Regions from separate parts of the Streptomyces sp. NPDC050287 genome, predicted to be linked through region 1. Evidence: riboswitches for the same ligand, from Rfam matches in the RefSeq annotation. Region 1 holds a riboswitch; the other holds the start of a gene.
What was found. A riboswitch is a leader RNA that binds a small molecule or an ion and turns the genes downstream of it on or off. The one in region 1 is predicted to bind cobalamin.

Region 1 (7,004 bases):
CGAGCACCTGGTCGACGGACACGCCGGGCTGGACGACGCCTGCCGGAAGATCGCACCGATGCTCAACGTCACGCTGCCCAACGTGGCCAGCCCGCAGCAGGTCGGCTTCGTCAACCAGCTCAACTCGGACCCGAAGGGCACCCAGTTCGACTCGGACTTCGCCAACATCCTGCGGGTGACGCACGGTTCGATCTTCAACACGATCGCGAAGATCCGGTCCACGACGAAGAACAGCATGGTGCGGCTGCTGGCCGACAAGGCCAACGTCACCGTCCTGGACCACATGACGGTCATGGAGAAGACCGGCCTGGTCAACTTCGACCAGGCCCTCTTCACCCAGACCACCCCGCCGAAGCTGCCCAGCGACCAGCTGACGCCGCCCGCGCCGCAGGCCGGCGAGCCGATGGTCGTGCTCACCCCGCCGGCGAACAGCACGGAGACCCCGCTGGCGATCCCGTCCAACCCGTCGGCGGGCTGAGGCCCGGCGCTCCCTGGCGGTTCACCGGCCGGTTCCGGCCACCTCTACGCGAGCCACACCGTGGTGTCCGGCCCGAGCAGCGCACCCCCGTCCGCCAGGGGTGCGCTGCTCAGCAGCACATCCCCGGGCGGCAGCGGTACGGCCGCGCCGGACATGTTCGTGACGCAGCGCCAGCCGTCGTGGCGGGCGAAGTCCACCACCCCGGGCGGGCTGTCGTCCGCCCAGGTCAGCGACTCCCCCTCCTGCAGCTTGCGGCGCAGGCGCAGGGCCGTGCGGTAGAACTCCAGGGTCGAGCCCTCGGCCCCGTCCTGCGCCTCGACGGCGTACCGCGCGAAGCTCTCCGGCTGCGGCAGCCAGGCGCCGGCCGCCCCGAAGCCGTACGACGGTCCCGTCGTCGTCCACGGCAGCGGTACCCGGCATCCGTCGCGGCCCTTGCGGACGCGGCCCGTCTGTTCCCAGATCGGGTCCTGCAGCACCTCGACGGGCAGGTCGGCCACCTCGGGCAGGCCGAGTTCCTCGCCCTGGTAGACGTACGAGGATCCGGGCAGCGCCAGCATCAGCAGCGTGGCCGCCCGGGCCCGCCGCAGGCCCGCCGTCTCGTCGATCGCGGGGGCGTGACCGCCGGACAGGAGCCAGGCGTTGGAGTCGGTGCCGGGCGGGAGCATCAGGCGGGAGGCGTGGCGGACGACGTCGTGGTTGGACAGGACCCAGGTGGCGGAGGCGCCGGCCGTCCGGGCGGTGGCCAGGGAGTCGGTGATGACCTCGCGGAGGGCGTCCGCGTCCCAATCCGCCTGGAGGTATTCGAAGTTGAAGGCCTGGCCGAGTTCGTCCGGGCGGGCGTACAGCGCGCGGCGGGCACCGGGGACCCAGGCCTCGGCGACGGCCATGCGGGGCGGACGGTAGGCGTCGAGGATCTTGCGCCAGTCGCGGTAGATCTCATGGACCTCGTCGCGGTCGTAGAAGGGGTGGGTGCCGGGCGGGAAGCCGGGGAGCGCGTCCTCCGCGCTGAGTTCGGGGGCGCCGAGGTCCCGGAGGGGTTCGCTGAGGTCCTTGGCCAGGGCGTGGGCGACGTCGACGCGGAAGCCGTCGACACCCCGGTCGGACCAGAAGCGCAGGGTGGTGCGGAAGTCGGCGCGGACCTCCTCGTTGGCCCAGTCGAGGTCGGGCTGCTGGGGGGCGAACAGGTGGAGGTACCACTGCCCGTCCGGGACCCGCTGCCAGGCGCTGCCGCCGAAGACGGACTGCCAGTCGGTGGGCGGGAGTTCGCCGTGCGCGCCCCGGCCGTCGCGGAAGACGTACCGGTCGCGGGCCGGGGAGCCGGGGCCGGCGGCCAGGGCCTCCTGGAACCAGGCATGCTGGTGGGAGGTGTGGTTGGGGACCAGGTCGACGATCACCTTCAGGCCCAGGCGGTGGGCCTCGGCGGCCATCACCTCGAAGTCGTCGAGGGTGCCCAGGCGCGGGTCGACGTCCCGGTAGTCGGCGACGTCGTAGCCGCCGTCGGCGAGTTCGGAGGGGTAGAAGGGGCTGAGCCACAGGGCGTCGACACCGAGGGCGGCGAGGTGATTCAGCCGCCGGGTGACGCCCTTCAGGTCCCCGAGGCCGTCGCCGTCGGCGTCGGCGAAGCTGCGGGGGTAGATCTGGTACACGACGGCCTGCCGCCACCAGTTGGGGTCCTTGGAGGAGAGGTCGGGGGAGGAGGGGTCGGGTCGGTGGGGAACGGGGTCGGTCACGCGGTCTCCCTCGGGGCGGCGTCGGACAGCACTCAGGTACCTGTCCCCATTGTCGGGAAAGCGAACTCGAACGCTGTCCGGAGCACTTCATTCCTTGTGTGGCGGAATTGTGTTGACGGCTCGAAGTGCCTCTGAATTGCCGCAGGTTGACAGCTTGCGAAGGGCGATCCACGATGTGCGAACACCCGTGACTCATGTGACCAATGAGTCAAGTGTTTCTCAGTTCTCTTACCCCGATGGGATCCGCATGTCCATAGCCAGACGTGTCACCGCGCGCCGCCTGCTGGGGACGGGGGCCGCGGCGCTCGTCCTCTGCGCCGCCTCCGCGACCACCGCTTCCAGCGCCTGGGCGACCGGCACTCCCGGTGGCGACGGCTGGAAGTCCGGCGGCGCCTACAAGCCCGGCACCGGCCCGGGCACGGAGACCGGAACCGACCGCTGCCAGTTCTCCCTGGACGGCACCGGCTTCTTCGACTCGGTCAAGGTCGACGACCAGACGCTGAAGCCCACCGACGACGGCAAGGTCCACATCAAGGTCCGCACCGCCGGTGACGCCACCACCTGCACCGCCTCCCTCGCCTCGTACCTCGCCCACGGCTCCACCTTCAACACCTCCGGCGAGCAGGTCTTCGTCGACTTCGACACGGTGACCGTGAAGCCGGGTCAGACCGAGTCCCTCGACATCGCGGTGCCGGACGCGGGCTGCTTCGCGCAGGTCGACCTCTACCGGGGCGCGGTCAAGTTCGACGGCAGGCTCGACGCCAAGGACGGTTTCGTCCACGGCGACGTGCCCATCGGCCCGGACCGTCCGGTCATCAAGGACAAGCTGATCGCGGGCTGGAACGGCGGTACGAAGGACTGCGCGACGACCCCGCCGCCGCAGACGCCGTCCACCCCGGCGCCGACCCCGTCGACTCCCGAGTCCACGGAGCCGTCCAAGCCGGCCGAGGAGACGACGCCGCCGGCCACCGAGGCCCCGACTCCGACTCCGCCGGCCTCGACGGACACCCCGACCCCGTCGGCCTCCGAGTCCACCACCGCCCCGGCCACCGTGCCGAACGGCGGCGGCGACGACCTCGCGGAGACCGGCGCCAACAGCGCCACGGGCCCGATCGCGATCGGCGCGGCGGTGCTGCTGGCGGGCGGCGCGGGCATGGTCGTGCTGACGCGACGCCGGAAGGCGACGCGCTCGTAGCCACACGGTGGTAGCCACGAGCCCGTAGTCATGCGGTCGTAGTCGCGCGCCCGTAGTCATGCGGCGACAGGCGCACGCGGTCGGTACGCGGTGGTGGTCGAGAGGTCGTAGCCGGGCTCGCCTCTCGACCACCACCGCGTCGCGTTGCGTTGCGGAAGGCGTCTCAGCCGTCCGCCGCGCAGTGCTTGAGCAGCGCGGCGATGTCCGCGTCCACCACCCGGTAGCGCACGATCCGGCCCTCCTTCTCGCCCTCCACGACCCCGGCCGCCCGCAGCAGCCTGAGCGCCTGCGACACCGCCGGGTCGTTCATCCCGGTCGCGATCGCCAGGTCGGACACGGCCAGGGGCCCCGTCCGGTGCAACGCCAGCAGCAGCGCCAGCCGCTTCGGGTCGGCGAGCAGCGAGAATCGGTCGGACCAGGCACGGACATGGCCGGGTTCACCGATCGCGGCGATGGCGTCGCACACCCGGTGCCCGTCTATGGTGCGGCGGTCCGCTCGGTCCGCCGGAACGAGATGCATGGCGCCATCCTCGCAGGCGGGATTCTGTGATCTTCGATACCTGCCCAGATATGCAGCTATGCAGGAAACCCCTTACGCCCCTACGGTGGACCCGCCGTGGTGCTCGGGAAGTCGGTGGGAAACCGACGCGGCCCTCGCCACTGTGATCGGGGAGTTCGAGCACCGCCGTCCCGCCAGGGACAGCCACTGGCCGCCGCGAGGGGGCCGGGAAGGCAGGGGCGCGAACGTACGACCCTCCCCCACTCTCGGCTTCGCTCGAGTGGGAGGTACCCCCAAGCCAGGAGACCGGCCACGGCATCTCACGAGTTGATCCACGAGGTGCTGGAGCGTGACCGAATGACCCTGCCCGACCCTGCCCGGACGTCCGTCCCCGCCCCGGCGTCCGTCCCCGCCCCGGCGTCCTTCAAGTGGCGCCGGGAGGACACCCTCAGGACCGCGGGCCTGATGGCGGTGATCCTCGCCCTGCACGTCGTCGCCTTCGGAATCCTGTTCCTCCTCGTCGTCCCCGCCCACTACGAGGTCGGCAACAAGGCCTTCGGCATCGGACTCGGCATCACCGCCTACACCCTCGGTATGCGGCACGCCTTCGACGCCGACCACATCGCCGCGATCGACAACACCACCCGCAAGCTGATGGCCGACGGCAAGCGCCCGGTGTCGGTGGGCTTCTGGTTCGCCCTCGGCCACTCCAGCGTGGTGGTGGTCCTCGCCCTGCTGATCGCGGGCGGCACCCAGCTCGCCGGCAAGGTCATGAACGAGGACTCCGGCACCCACCAGGTGCTCGGCTTCCTCGGTACGACGATCTCCGGCGCGTTCCTCTACCTCATCGCCGCCCTCAATCTGGTCGCCCTGCTGGGCATCCTGAAGGTGTTCAAGGCGATGCGGGCGGGGTCGTACGACGAGCGGGAGCTCGAACAGCACCTGGACTCCCGCGGGTTCATGAACCGCGTCCTCGGCCGCCTCACCAGGTCCATCAGCCGCCCCGGCCAGATGTACCCGCTGGGCTTCCTGTTCGGCCTCGGCTTCGACACGGCCACCGAGGTCACGCTGATGGTGATGGCGGGCTCGGGCGCGGCGGCCGGCCTGCCCTGGTACGCGATCCTCTCCCTGCCCCTCCTCTTCGCCGCCGGCATGAGCCTGTTCGACACCCTCGACGGCACATTCATGAACTTCGCCTACCAGTGGGCGTTCTCCAACCCGGTCCGCAAGGTCTTCTACAACCTCACGATCACCGGCCTGTCCATCGCCGTCGCCTTCTTCATCGGCACCATCGAGCTGGTCGGCGTCCTCCACGACAAACTCGCCCTCGGTGACGCGGTCACCACCTGGATCGCCGACATCAACCTCGACAGCGTCGGCTACGTCATCGTCGGCCTGTTCGTGGTGGTGTGGGCGGCGGCCATCACGTACTGGCGCCTGGCGAAGGTGGAACAGCGGTGGACGATACGCCCGGCCGCCGACACACGCTGACGCCGACGGCAGCGGTCCGGAGGCTTCGCTGGTCGCACCCGCATCTCAAGATGCAGCAGGACAGACCCGAGTGCACGATGAGGAAAGTGCACTCTCTGGAGGTGATTGAGAATGCGACGAGCATTCGCCACCGCAGCAGCCGTGCTTCTCCCCCTCGGCCTTGCAGGAGGCCCGGCCGTGGCGGCACCACAAAGCACTCCATCGTCTGCGACCGCCACAGTGACCAGCACCCAGTCCGCCTACAACCCGGAACTCCCAGCGATCCGAGGGCCGCAGGACGTATGCGGCATCACCAAGCACCGGCCGCCACTTCAGCGCGGATCGTCCGGGTCAGCCGTCCGGCAAGCGCAGTGCTATCTGAATCAGGCCATAGACGCCGGCCTGCGCGAGACCGGGTTCTTCGGCCGGGCCACTCGTCGCGCGACGATAGCCTTCCAGCAGTGCGCCCGAATCTTCGACGACGGACGCGGCCGCATCGGGTCCCAGACCTGGTCGTTCCTCACGCTCTGGGCCAACTCCCCTGGCCGCCCCTTCTGCTGACCGCTCCGGGGCTCCGGGGCTGACTTCCCCGTCGGAGGGTCAGACACCCTCCACCGCCGTCAGCCACAGCTTCACGTAGCGCTCCACGTCGACGCCCAACGCCACGTCGAGCAAGGGCTGTTCGCGGGTTCCCTCGTGGATCTCGGACTCGCCGGGGACGGGGCGCCGGTCGACGACAGTCTGGCCCCGGGCGGCGCCCGGGGCCAGACTCACCTCCACAGGCAGGAGTTCGGTGGTGATGCCCTCCGGGTCGACGACGGCGCACACCGCGCCCGCGTCGCCGAGGCCGCCCATGGGGGTGGGGTCCCCTGAGGTGGCGGGGTCGCGGTGGGCGAGGAGTTCGCCGGCCATGCGGAGGCTGGGTTCCGTACTGGCGCGCAGGCGTTGGACGTCGGCGGCCGGGACGAGGACCCGCTGGAAGACATCGAGCCCGTACATGGTGATCGGTACCCCCGCCGTGAGCAGGATCGCCGCCGCCTCCGGGTCGTGCCAGACGTTGAACTCCGCGACCGGCGTGGCGTTTCCGGTCGCCACCGCGCCGCCCATGAACACGATCCGCTCGATGTTCCGCACCACCTCGGGATGCGTGCGCAGGAGCAGGGCGATGTTCGTCAGGGGCGCGGTGGGGATGAGGGTGACCGGGCGCGGGGAGGCGAGGATCTCGCGGCGCAGCAGCGTCACCGCGTCCACGTCGACCGGCCGGCGGGTCGGCGCGGGCAGCCCCAGGTCGCCCATCCCGTCCTGCCCGTGCACGTGCCGTGCCGTGCGGACCGGCTCGATCAGCGGGCGTTCGGCGCCCCGGGCGACCGGGATGTCACCGGCGCCGGCCTGCTCCAGCACGGTCAGGGTGTTGCGGACCACCCCGTCCACATCGGTGTTCCCGGCCACGCAGGTCACCGCGCGCAGGTCGAGCGCGGGGTGCCGTACGGCGAACAGCAGGGCCAGGGCGTCGTCGACACCGGTGTCGCAGTCGATGATCACCGGGATGGGCTGACCGGTCACGGCAGGGTTCCTCTCCGAGGGCAACGGGTTCCGAGAGTCGTGCAACCGACCTTACGCAGCGGCCCACAG
Region 2 (7,004 bases), on a different contig from region 1:
ACATCAGGGGGACCGCGCAGACGGCGATCCTCAGGACGTCCTCACCGACGGGCGGCGCCACGTTCGACTCCCGGACCGTGCCCCGCAGGGAGACCCGCAGCCCGTCCTCCTCATCGATCCCGAGCCCGTGTCGGAAGGGCAGGACGCCGTACGTGTGCCGCCCGGTGAGCGCGTGCAGCATGTCGAGCCCGGGTTCGAGCAGCGAGACGTCCCCGCGGAACTTGTTGACGAGGAACCCGGCGACGAGGGCCTGATCCTCGGGCGAGAGCAGTGCGACGGTCCCGAAGAAGGAGGCGAAGACGCCCCCGCGGTCGATGTCGCCGACCACCAGGACGGGCAGCCCGGCGTTCCGGGCGATGCCCATGTTGACGATGTCGGTCCGCCGCAGATTGATCTCGGCGGGAGAACCGGCCCCCTCACAGATCACCGCGTCATACGTGCCCCGCAACTCGGCGAGACAGTCGAGCACGGTCCCCAGCAGCTTCTGCTGCCGCCCGCCGTGATAGCCGCGCGCACTGAGCTCCCCGACCGGCTTCCCGAGCAGCACGACCTGACTGCTCTGCTCACCGCCCGGCTTGAGCAGCACGGGGTTCATCAGCGCGGTCGGCTCGATGCGGCAGGCCTGCGCCTGCATGGCCTGGGCCCGCCCGATCTCGGCCCCTTCCCTCGTCACGAACGAATTGAGGGACATGTTCTGCGCCTTGAAGGGCGCGACCTTCACCCCCTGCCGCACCAGCCACCGGCAGATCCCCGCGGTGACGACACTCTTGCCGGCGTCGGAGGTGGTACCGGCGACCAGAAGACCACCACTCATCGGATACGCCCCCTGGTGAGAAACCGCCCGGCGACACTGACGCCGAGAGCCAGCAGACCGACGTGCCGGGACAGCCGCACGGCCCGCTCGATGTCGTGCGCGACCACGGCACGCCCCTCTCCGTTGAGCACGGGCCGATGCTCGACCCGCCCCGCATAGGACAGGGTCCCGCCGAGCCGCACCCCGAGCGCCCCGGCGAACGACGCCTCCACAGGCCCGGCGTTGGGACTCGGATGCTTCCCGGCATCGGTCCGCCAGGCGCGTACGGCTCCCCGCGGATTCGGACCCGCCAGCATGGCCAGTACGGCGGTCAGCCGTGCCCCCGGCCACCCCACCAGGTCGTCCGTCCGTGCCGAGGCCCACCCGAACCGCCGGTACCTGTGCGACCTGTGCCCGACCATGGCGTCCAGGGTGTTGACGGCCCGGAACCCGAGCAGCCCGGGCACACCGCCCAAGGCCCCCCACACCAGCGCCCCGACCACCGCGTCGGAGGTGTTCTCGGCGACGGACTCCACGACGGCCCGCGCGATCCCGTCGGCGTCCAGCGCCTGCGGATCCCGCCCGCACAGATGCGGCAGCCGCGCCCGCGCCCCCTCGACGTCCCCCGCCTCCAGCGCGCGCCCGATGGCCCTGGCCTCCCGCGCGAGTGAAGTCCCGCCGACGACGGCCCAGGTGGCGGCGCCGGTCAGCGCGACGGAAGCGGCAGGGGAGGTACGTACGGAACGAGCGGTCAAAGCTCCGAGCGCCGTGACCCCACCGGCGCACACAACGGCGTACAGCGCGCCCCACCCCCGGTGGTCACGCCACAGCACCCGCTCCACGGCACCCGCGGCACGTCCGAACACGGCGACCGGATGTCCACGGCGGGGATCGCCGAGGAGCAGGTCACCGAGGAGGCCGGCGACGGCGCCGTACGCGAAAACGCGATCGGCACGCATGGACTCAGCCGACCGCTGTCACAGACAGGGAGGAGCTGATCAACCTCGAACGGCAGCCGAGCATGGCGATATGTCCTCACTCAGGGTGTCCACGCCCTGGTTCGACGAGACCGGCGGTGAGAGTTCCTGGCTCCCGGGGCTTTCTACCCCGGTGACAGTGGCGGGACCGCGCCGGATTCTCACCGGCTTCCTCTCCTGCCGCCGTACATGGCCCCGGCAGTCCACCACGGGGTTGGAAGGGCCGTCAACTTGCCGTTGACCTGCGAAGGGAGAGTGTGCTGAGGCCCACACGCGAGCGGTCACAACCGTCACAACGCACGTGGGGTGCGGGACGGCGATCCGTCCCGCACCCCACGCGTTGTCCGGGTGCCGCAGGTCAGGCGACGATCAGTGAGATCCCGTACGCCACCGCCGCCGCGCACGCGGCGAAGCACGCGTAGGCGCCGGTGACCGCGAGGGCGGCGGAGCCGCCCTGGGCCGCGGCCCGCTCCCGGCGGGACAGGCCCATGATGCCGAGGGTGAACAGGGCCACGAGTGCCACGGTGACCACGAGGCTGACGCCGAAGACGGAGCCGAGTGCCGCCCAGTCGATCTTCATCCTGTTGCTTCCTTAGACGGTGGTCGCGGCCGGCGGGGCCGCGGGGTCGGCGGTGGTGACGGCTCCGGCGGGCGCCGGGATGGTGGCCGTGAGGTCCTCGGCGACGGACCCCGCCGGGGGCGGGGTGACCGCGGCGATCGCGGCGGTCACCACACCGGCCGGCTCCGCGGTCTCGCGGGCGTCGGGCTCGGTGACGACGTTGGTGTGGTCGACGACCTCCCGGCGGGAGAGCTTCCAGATGGCCGCGCTGGAGGCGATCAGGAAGACGGCGACCAGGGCGGTGCCGACGTCCCCGATGCCGGTCACGTACTCGGCGAGCGCGCCGACCAGGGCCGCGGCCGGCAGGGTCAGACCCCACGCCACGAACATCCGGGTGGCAGTCGACCAGCGCACGACCCCGCCCTTGCGGCCGAGGCCCGCGCCCATCACCGAACCGGAGACGGAGTGCGTGGTGGAGAGGGAGAAGCCGAGGTGGGAGGAGGCCAGGATGACCGTGGCCGCGCTGGTCTGGGCGGCGAAGCCCTGCTGCGGCTGAAGGTCCGTCAGGCCCTTGCCCATGGTGCGGATGATGCGCCAGCCGCCGAGGTAGGTGCCGAGCGCGATGGCGAGACCCGCGGAGAGGATGACCCAGGTGGGCGGGTCGGAGTCGGGGGCGACGACGCCGCCGGCGACCAGGGCGAGGGTGATGATGCCCATCGTCTTCTGGGCGTCGTTCGTGCCGTGGGCGAGCGAGACCAGGCCGGCCGAGGCGATCTGACCCGCGCGGTAGCCCTTCTCCGCCGCCTTGCCGTCGGCCTTCTTGCCGAGCGTGTAGGACAGGCGGGTGGCGAGCATCGCGGCGACGCCCGCGACGACCGGTGCCGCGATCGCGGGGAGCAGGACCTTGGTGACCAGCACGTCACCATGGACCGCGCTCATACCGGCGGAGGCGATGGTGGCCCCGATCAGACCGCCCATCAGGGCGTGCGAGGAACTGGAGGGCAGGCCCACCAGCCAGGTCACGAGGTTCCAGAGGATCGCGCCGACCAGGGCGGCGAAGATGACCTCGGGACGTATGCCGGTCTCGTCGACGAGACCTTTGGAGATCGTGTTGGCGACCTCCACGGAGAGGAAGGCACCCACAAGGTTCAGCACGGCGGACATGGCCACCGCGACCTTGGGCTTGAGCGCACCGGTCGAGATGGTCGTGGCCATCGCGTTGGCGGTGTCGTGGAAACCGTTCGTGAAATCGAACGCAAGCGCGGTTACCACCACGATCGCGAGGATCAGCGAGAAGTTTTCCATTTACCCAGGCAATCGTTCGAGGTCATTGGCCGGACGAACGTAGGTAACCTGGATGAACGGAAGATGAACTGAAGCAGGCCGCACGGTGTCCGGCGATGCTGATTTCCGCACCGCCGAACCCAGCCCGGTCCCCGTGGCCCCGTGCGACCCTGGCGCCCCTTGGCTATACGCCTCTGGCGAACGCCCTCAGCCGGCTGAGGGACCCGTTGAAGAGATTCTGGTCACCCGGCAGACCGCCGCCGTTGTCGTACTGCCAGATCGTCCAGAACGACCACCCCCCGGGCAGCGCCCCCGCGTCCGCCGCGTTGTAACGGGCCACCCACAGCGCGTGATTGGCGGCGAATGCGCGACTGCCTCCGGTGCAGGTGTTCCACCAGTGGGCGGTGGTGTAGATCACCGGGCGGCGGCCGGTGAGGCGCTTCGTCTCGTCACTGAACGACTTGATCCAGCTGACCATCTTCGGCTTGCTCAAGCCGTAGCACTTGTGCTTCTTGTCGTACGGGTTGTACTCGATGTCCAGGGCGGGCGGCAGCGTCCAGCCGTCGGCGGTCCAGGCGCCGCCGTTGCGCACGAAGTACGCCGCCTGCGTTCTGCCCGACGACTTGTCCGGGAGCGCGAAGTGGTACGCCCCGCGGATGATGCCCGCGCTGCGCGCCCCGTTGTACTGCTGACCGAAATACGGGCTGCGGTACGTGTGCGACTCGGTCGCCTTGACGTAGACGAACCTGGCTCCCCTGGCCTTGCTCTGCTGCCAGTCGACGTTCTTCTGGTGGGAAGAGACGTCGTGCCCCTTCGGCAGGCCCGCCGCCGAGGCGGGCGTCTCGGCGAGTGTGATCCCCCCTGCGGTGAGCGCCGCCACGGACACCGCGACGACGCGGTGGCGACAGTGGAACGATGTGCGATCACGGGCCATGTGTCCCCCCGGAAATGGCTACGTGCACGACAAATCTCCGCGAGATTACTGGAAGATCATCGGATTGTCGGCGATCTCCGGCCAAGTGATCGAAGAAGGCTGTATATGCCTGTATGCGACCTTTCGGAGTAGTGGATTCCGGCCTAAAGTGCCCCCGCCTCGCGCTGAGTTGACGCCGGTCCTGGAAGGATCGCCGCATGACCGAGGAACAGCGGGAACAGCGGGAACAGTGGGATGCGCGGGGCGTGCTAGGTGCGCGAGAGGGCGCGGAAGACGTGGTGCGGGAGCCGCGGGGGAGGGGCGTGCGCCCCGAGGAGGCGCACGCCTGGGAGACGCTCGTCGCGACGGCCCGCCGCACGGTGTCCGAGGGGCTGGTCGTCGGCACCTCCGGCAACGTCTCGGTGCGCGTCGGGGGCACCGTACTGGTCACACCGTCGGGCGTGCCCTACGACCGGCTCACCCCGACGGACATCACCGGCGTGGACCTCGACGGCCGTCAGGTGCTCGGCACCCTGACCCCGACCAGTGAACTGCCCATGCATCTCGCGGTCTACCGCACCACCGACGCCGGTGCCGTCGTCCATACCCACGCCGTGCACGCCACGGCCGTCTCGACCCTCGTACCCGAGCTCCCCGTGATCCACTACATGGCCGGCGCGCTCGGCGGGCCCGTCCGAGTTGCCTCGTATGCCACGTACGGCACCGACGAGTTGGCCGAGAACATGCTCCACGCCCTGGCCGACCGCTCCGGCTGCCTCCTCCAGAACCACGGCACCCTCACCTACGGCACCACCCTCGACCAGGCCTACGACCGCACGGCCCAGCTGGAGTGGATGTGCCGCCTGTGGCTGACCGCCTCCTCGGTACCGGGACTGTCACCGACACTCCTGACCGAGGCACAGCTCGCGGAGGCGGGGGAGCGGTTGCGGGGGTACGGGCAGCGGGGGTGAGGCTTCGAAGCGCGCCCGGCGTCCCTGCCTCGACCCGTCAGCCGACTGCCGGTCCGGCCGCCGAAGTGATCGCGCGGCGCCGGGCCGTGCGCCCTGCCGACAACTCGGCCCGTGGCTCGGCCCGTGGCTCGGCCCGTGGCTCGGCCCGTGGCCGGGCCGGTATCGGGGCATCCAGGGCCGCCCTTCGAGGACCGGGAAGCGCCCGTACGTTCCGGCGGTGCCGATTGCCATGACGCCACCGGGGACCACACCCCGCGGCACGCACCTCGTACCTACCAATCCGAAACATCACTCCGGGCCGTCCTCCCGCTGGCCCGGCGCGGGGTCCACCGGGACACTGGACCCGTGCGCACTGTCACAGCAACGGCCGCCGCCGTCACCGCAGCCCTGGCCGCCGGCGCGGCGAGCGTCGCCGCCGGCCGTCTCGCCAGCGACGCCGCGCTCAAGGCGCCGCCGGGACGCCCCCTGCCCACCGAACCCAGGCTCACCGTGCACGCCACGGCCGCGGGCCGGATCACCGTCACCCGCGACCTGGCCGCGCTGCGCCCCGGCACCTACGGCCTCGGCGGCAACGGTTCGCACGCGGTCGTCGGCCCCGTCCTCGGCACGGAGTCCCACTCCGCGGACACGGTGGTACGCCGCCTGGAACGCGTCACGCACGGCACTGTCAAGCCCGGCGACAAGGTCTGGCTCACCCCGAACCTCTACGTCGGCAACCCGGGCAGCGCCCTCGGACTGGACCACGCCGACGTCGACGTCGCCGGCGAACTCGGCGCTCTGCCCGCGTGGTTCGTGCCGGGGGTACGGGACACCTGGGTGATCGCGGTGCACGGCCTGGGCACCACCCGCGAACACGCCATGAACATCATGGAGTTCCTGCACCGCAATCGCTTCCCGGTGCTCGCCCTCGCCTACCGCGGCGACCTCGGCGCGCCCCGCTCGCCGGACGGGCTGAACCACCTCGGCGAGACCGAGTGGCACGACCTGGACGCCGCCATCCGCCACGCCGTCGCCGACGGGGCCCGCCGGGTGGTCCTGCACGGCTGGTCCACCGGCGCCACCATGGCGTTGCGCGCCGCCGCGAACTCGGAACTGCGCGAGCGGATCGCGGGGCTCGTCCTCGACTCCCCGGTACTCAGCTGGGAGACGACACTGCGCGCCCTCGCCGCGGCCCGCCGCACCCCGGGCGCCCTGCTGCCGCTGGCGGTGCGCGCCGCCCAGGGCCGCACCGGCATGCCCGCCGCCGACACCGACCGCGCCGCCGCCCCCGACCTTCCCCTGGCACCGACCCTGGTCTTCCACGGCCCGGACGACCGGGTGGCCCCCTGGGACCACTCCCGCCGTCTCGCCGCCGCCCACCCCCACCGCGTAGCCCTCCACACGGTCCGCAACGCCCCCCACGCGGCCATGTGGAACGCCGACCCGAAGTCCTACGAAGAGGCACTCCGCCGCTTCCTCACTCCCCTCATGTGAGCCCGCCACCTCGCCGTCGCCGCCCCGCCCCGCC

Region 2: another riboswitch for cobalamin. It lies ahead of ACIBK3_RS00335 (cobalamin biosynthesis protein); the one in region 1 lies ahead of ACIBK3_RS26325 (HoxN/HupN/NixA family nickel/cobalt transporter).

What each region holds. Positions count from the first base shown of each region.
Region 1 covers NZ_JBITIY010000007.1:250,428-257,431, reverse strand. The annotation lists gene ACIBK3_RS26345 (DUF4142 domain-containing protein) at 1-478, shown strand, start outside; gene ACIBK3_RS26340 (glycoside hydrolase family 13 protein) at 523-2,208, opposite strand; gene ACIBK3_RS26335 (LAETG motif-containing sortase-dependent surface protein) at 2,456-3,403, shown strand; gene ACIBK3_RS26330 (ArsR/SmtB family transcription factor) at 3,567-3,923, opposite strand; cobalamin riboswitch at 4,004-4,232, shown strand; gene ACIBK3_RS26325 (HoxN/HupN/NixA family nickel/cobalt transporter) at 4,260-5,393, shown strand; gene ACIBK3_RS26320 (peptidoglycan-binding protein) at 5,613-5,933, shown strand; gene ACIBK3_RS26315 (nucleoside hydrolase) at 5,973-6,935, opposite strand; partial or broken gene ACIBK3_RS26310 (His/Gly/Thr/Pro-type tRNA ligase C-terminal domain-containing protein) at 6,987-7,004, opposite strand, start outside.
Region 2 covers NZ_JBITIY010000001.1:60,190-67,193, reverse strand. The annotation lists gene ACIBK3_RS00340 (cobyric acid synthase) at 1-814, opposite strand, end outside; gene ACIBK3_RS00335 (cobalamin biosynthesis protein) at 811-1,752, opposite strand; cobalamin riboswitch at 1,852-1,994, opposite strand; gene ACIBK3_RS00330 (hypothetical protein) at 2,129-2,350, opposite strand; gene ACIBK3_RS00325 (anion permease) at 2,363-3,634, opposite strand; gene ACIBK3_RS00320 (lysozyme) at 3,798-4,547, opposite strand; gene ACIBK3_RS00315 (class II aldolase/adducin family protein) at 4,745-5,497, shown strand; gene ACIBK3_RS00310 (alpha/beta hydrolase) at 5,843-6,970, shown strand.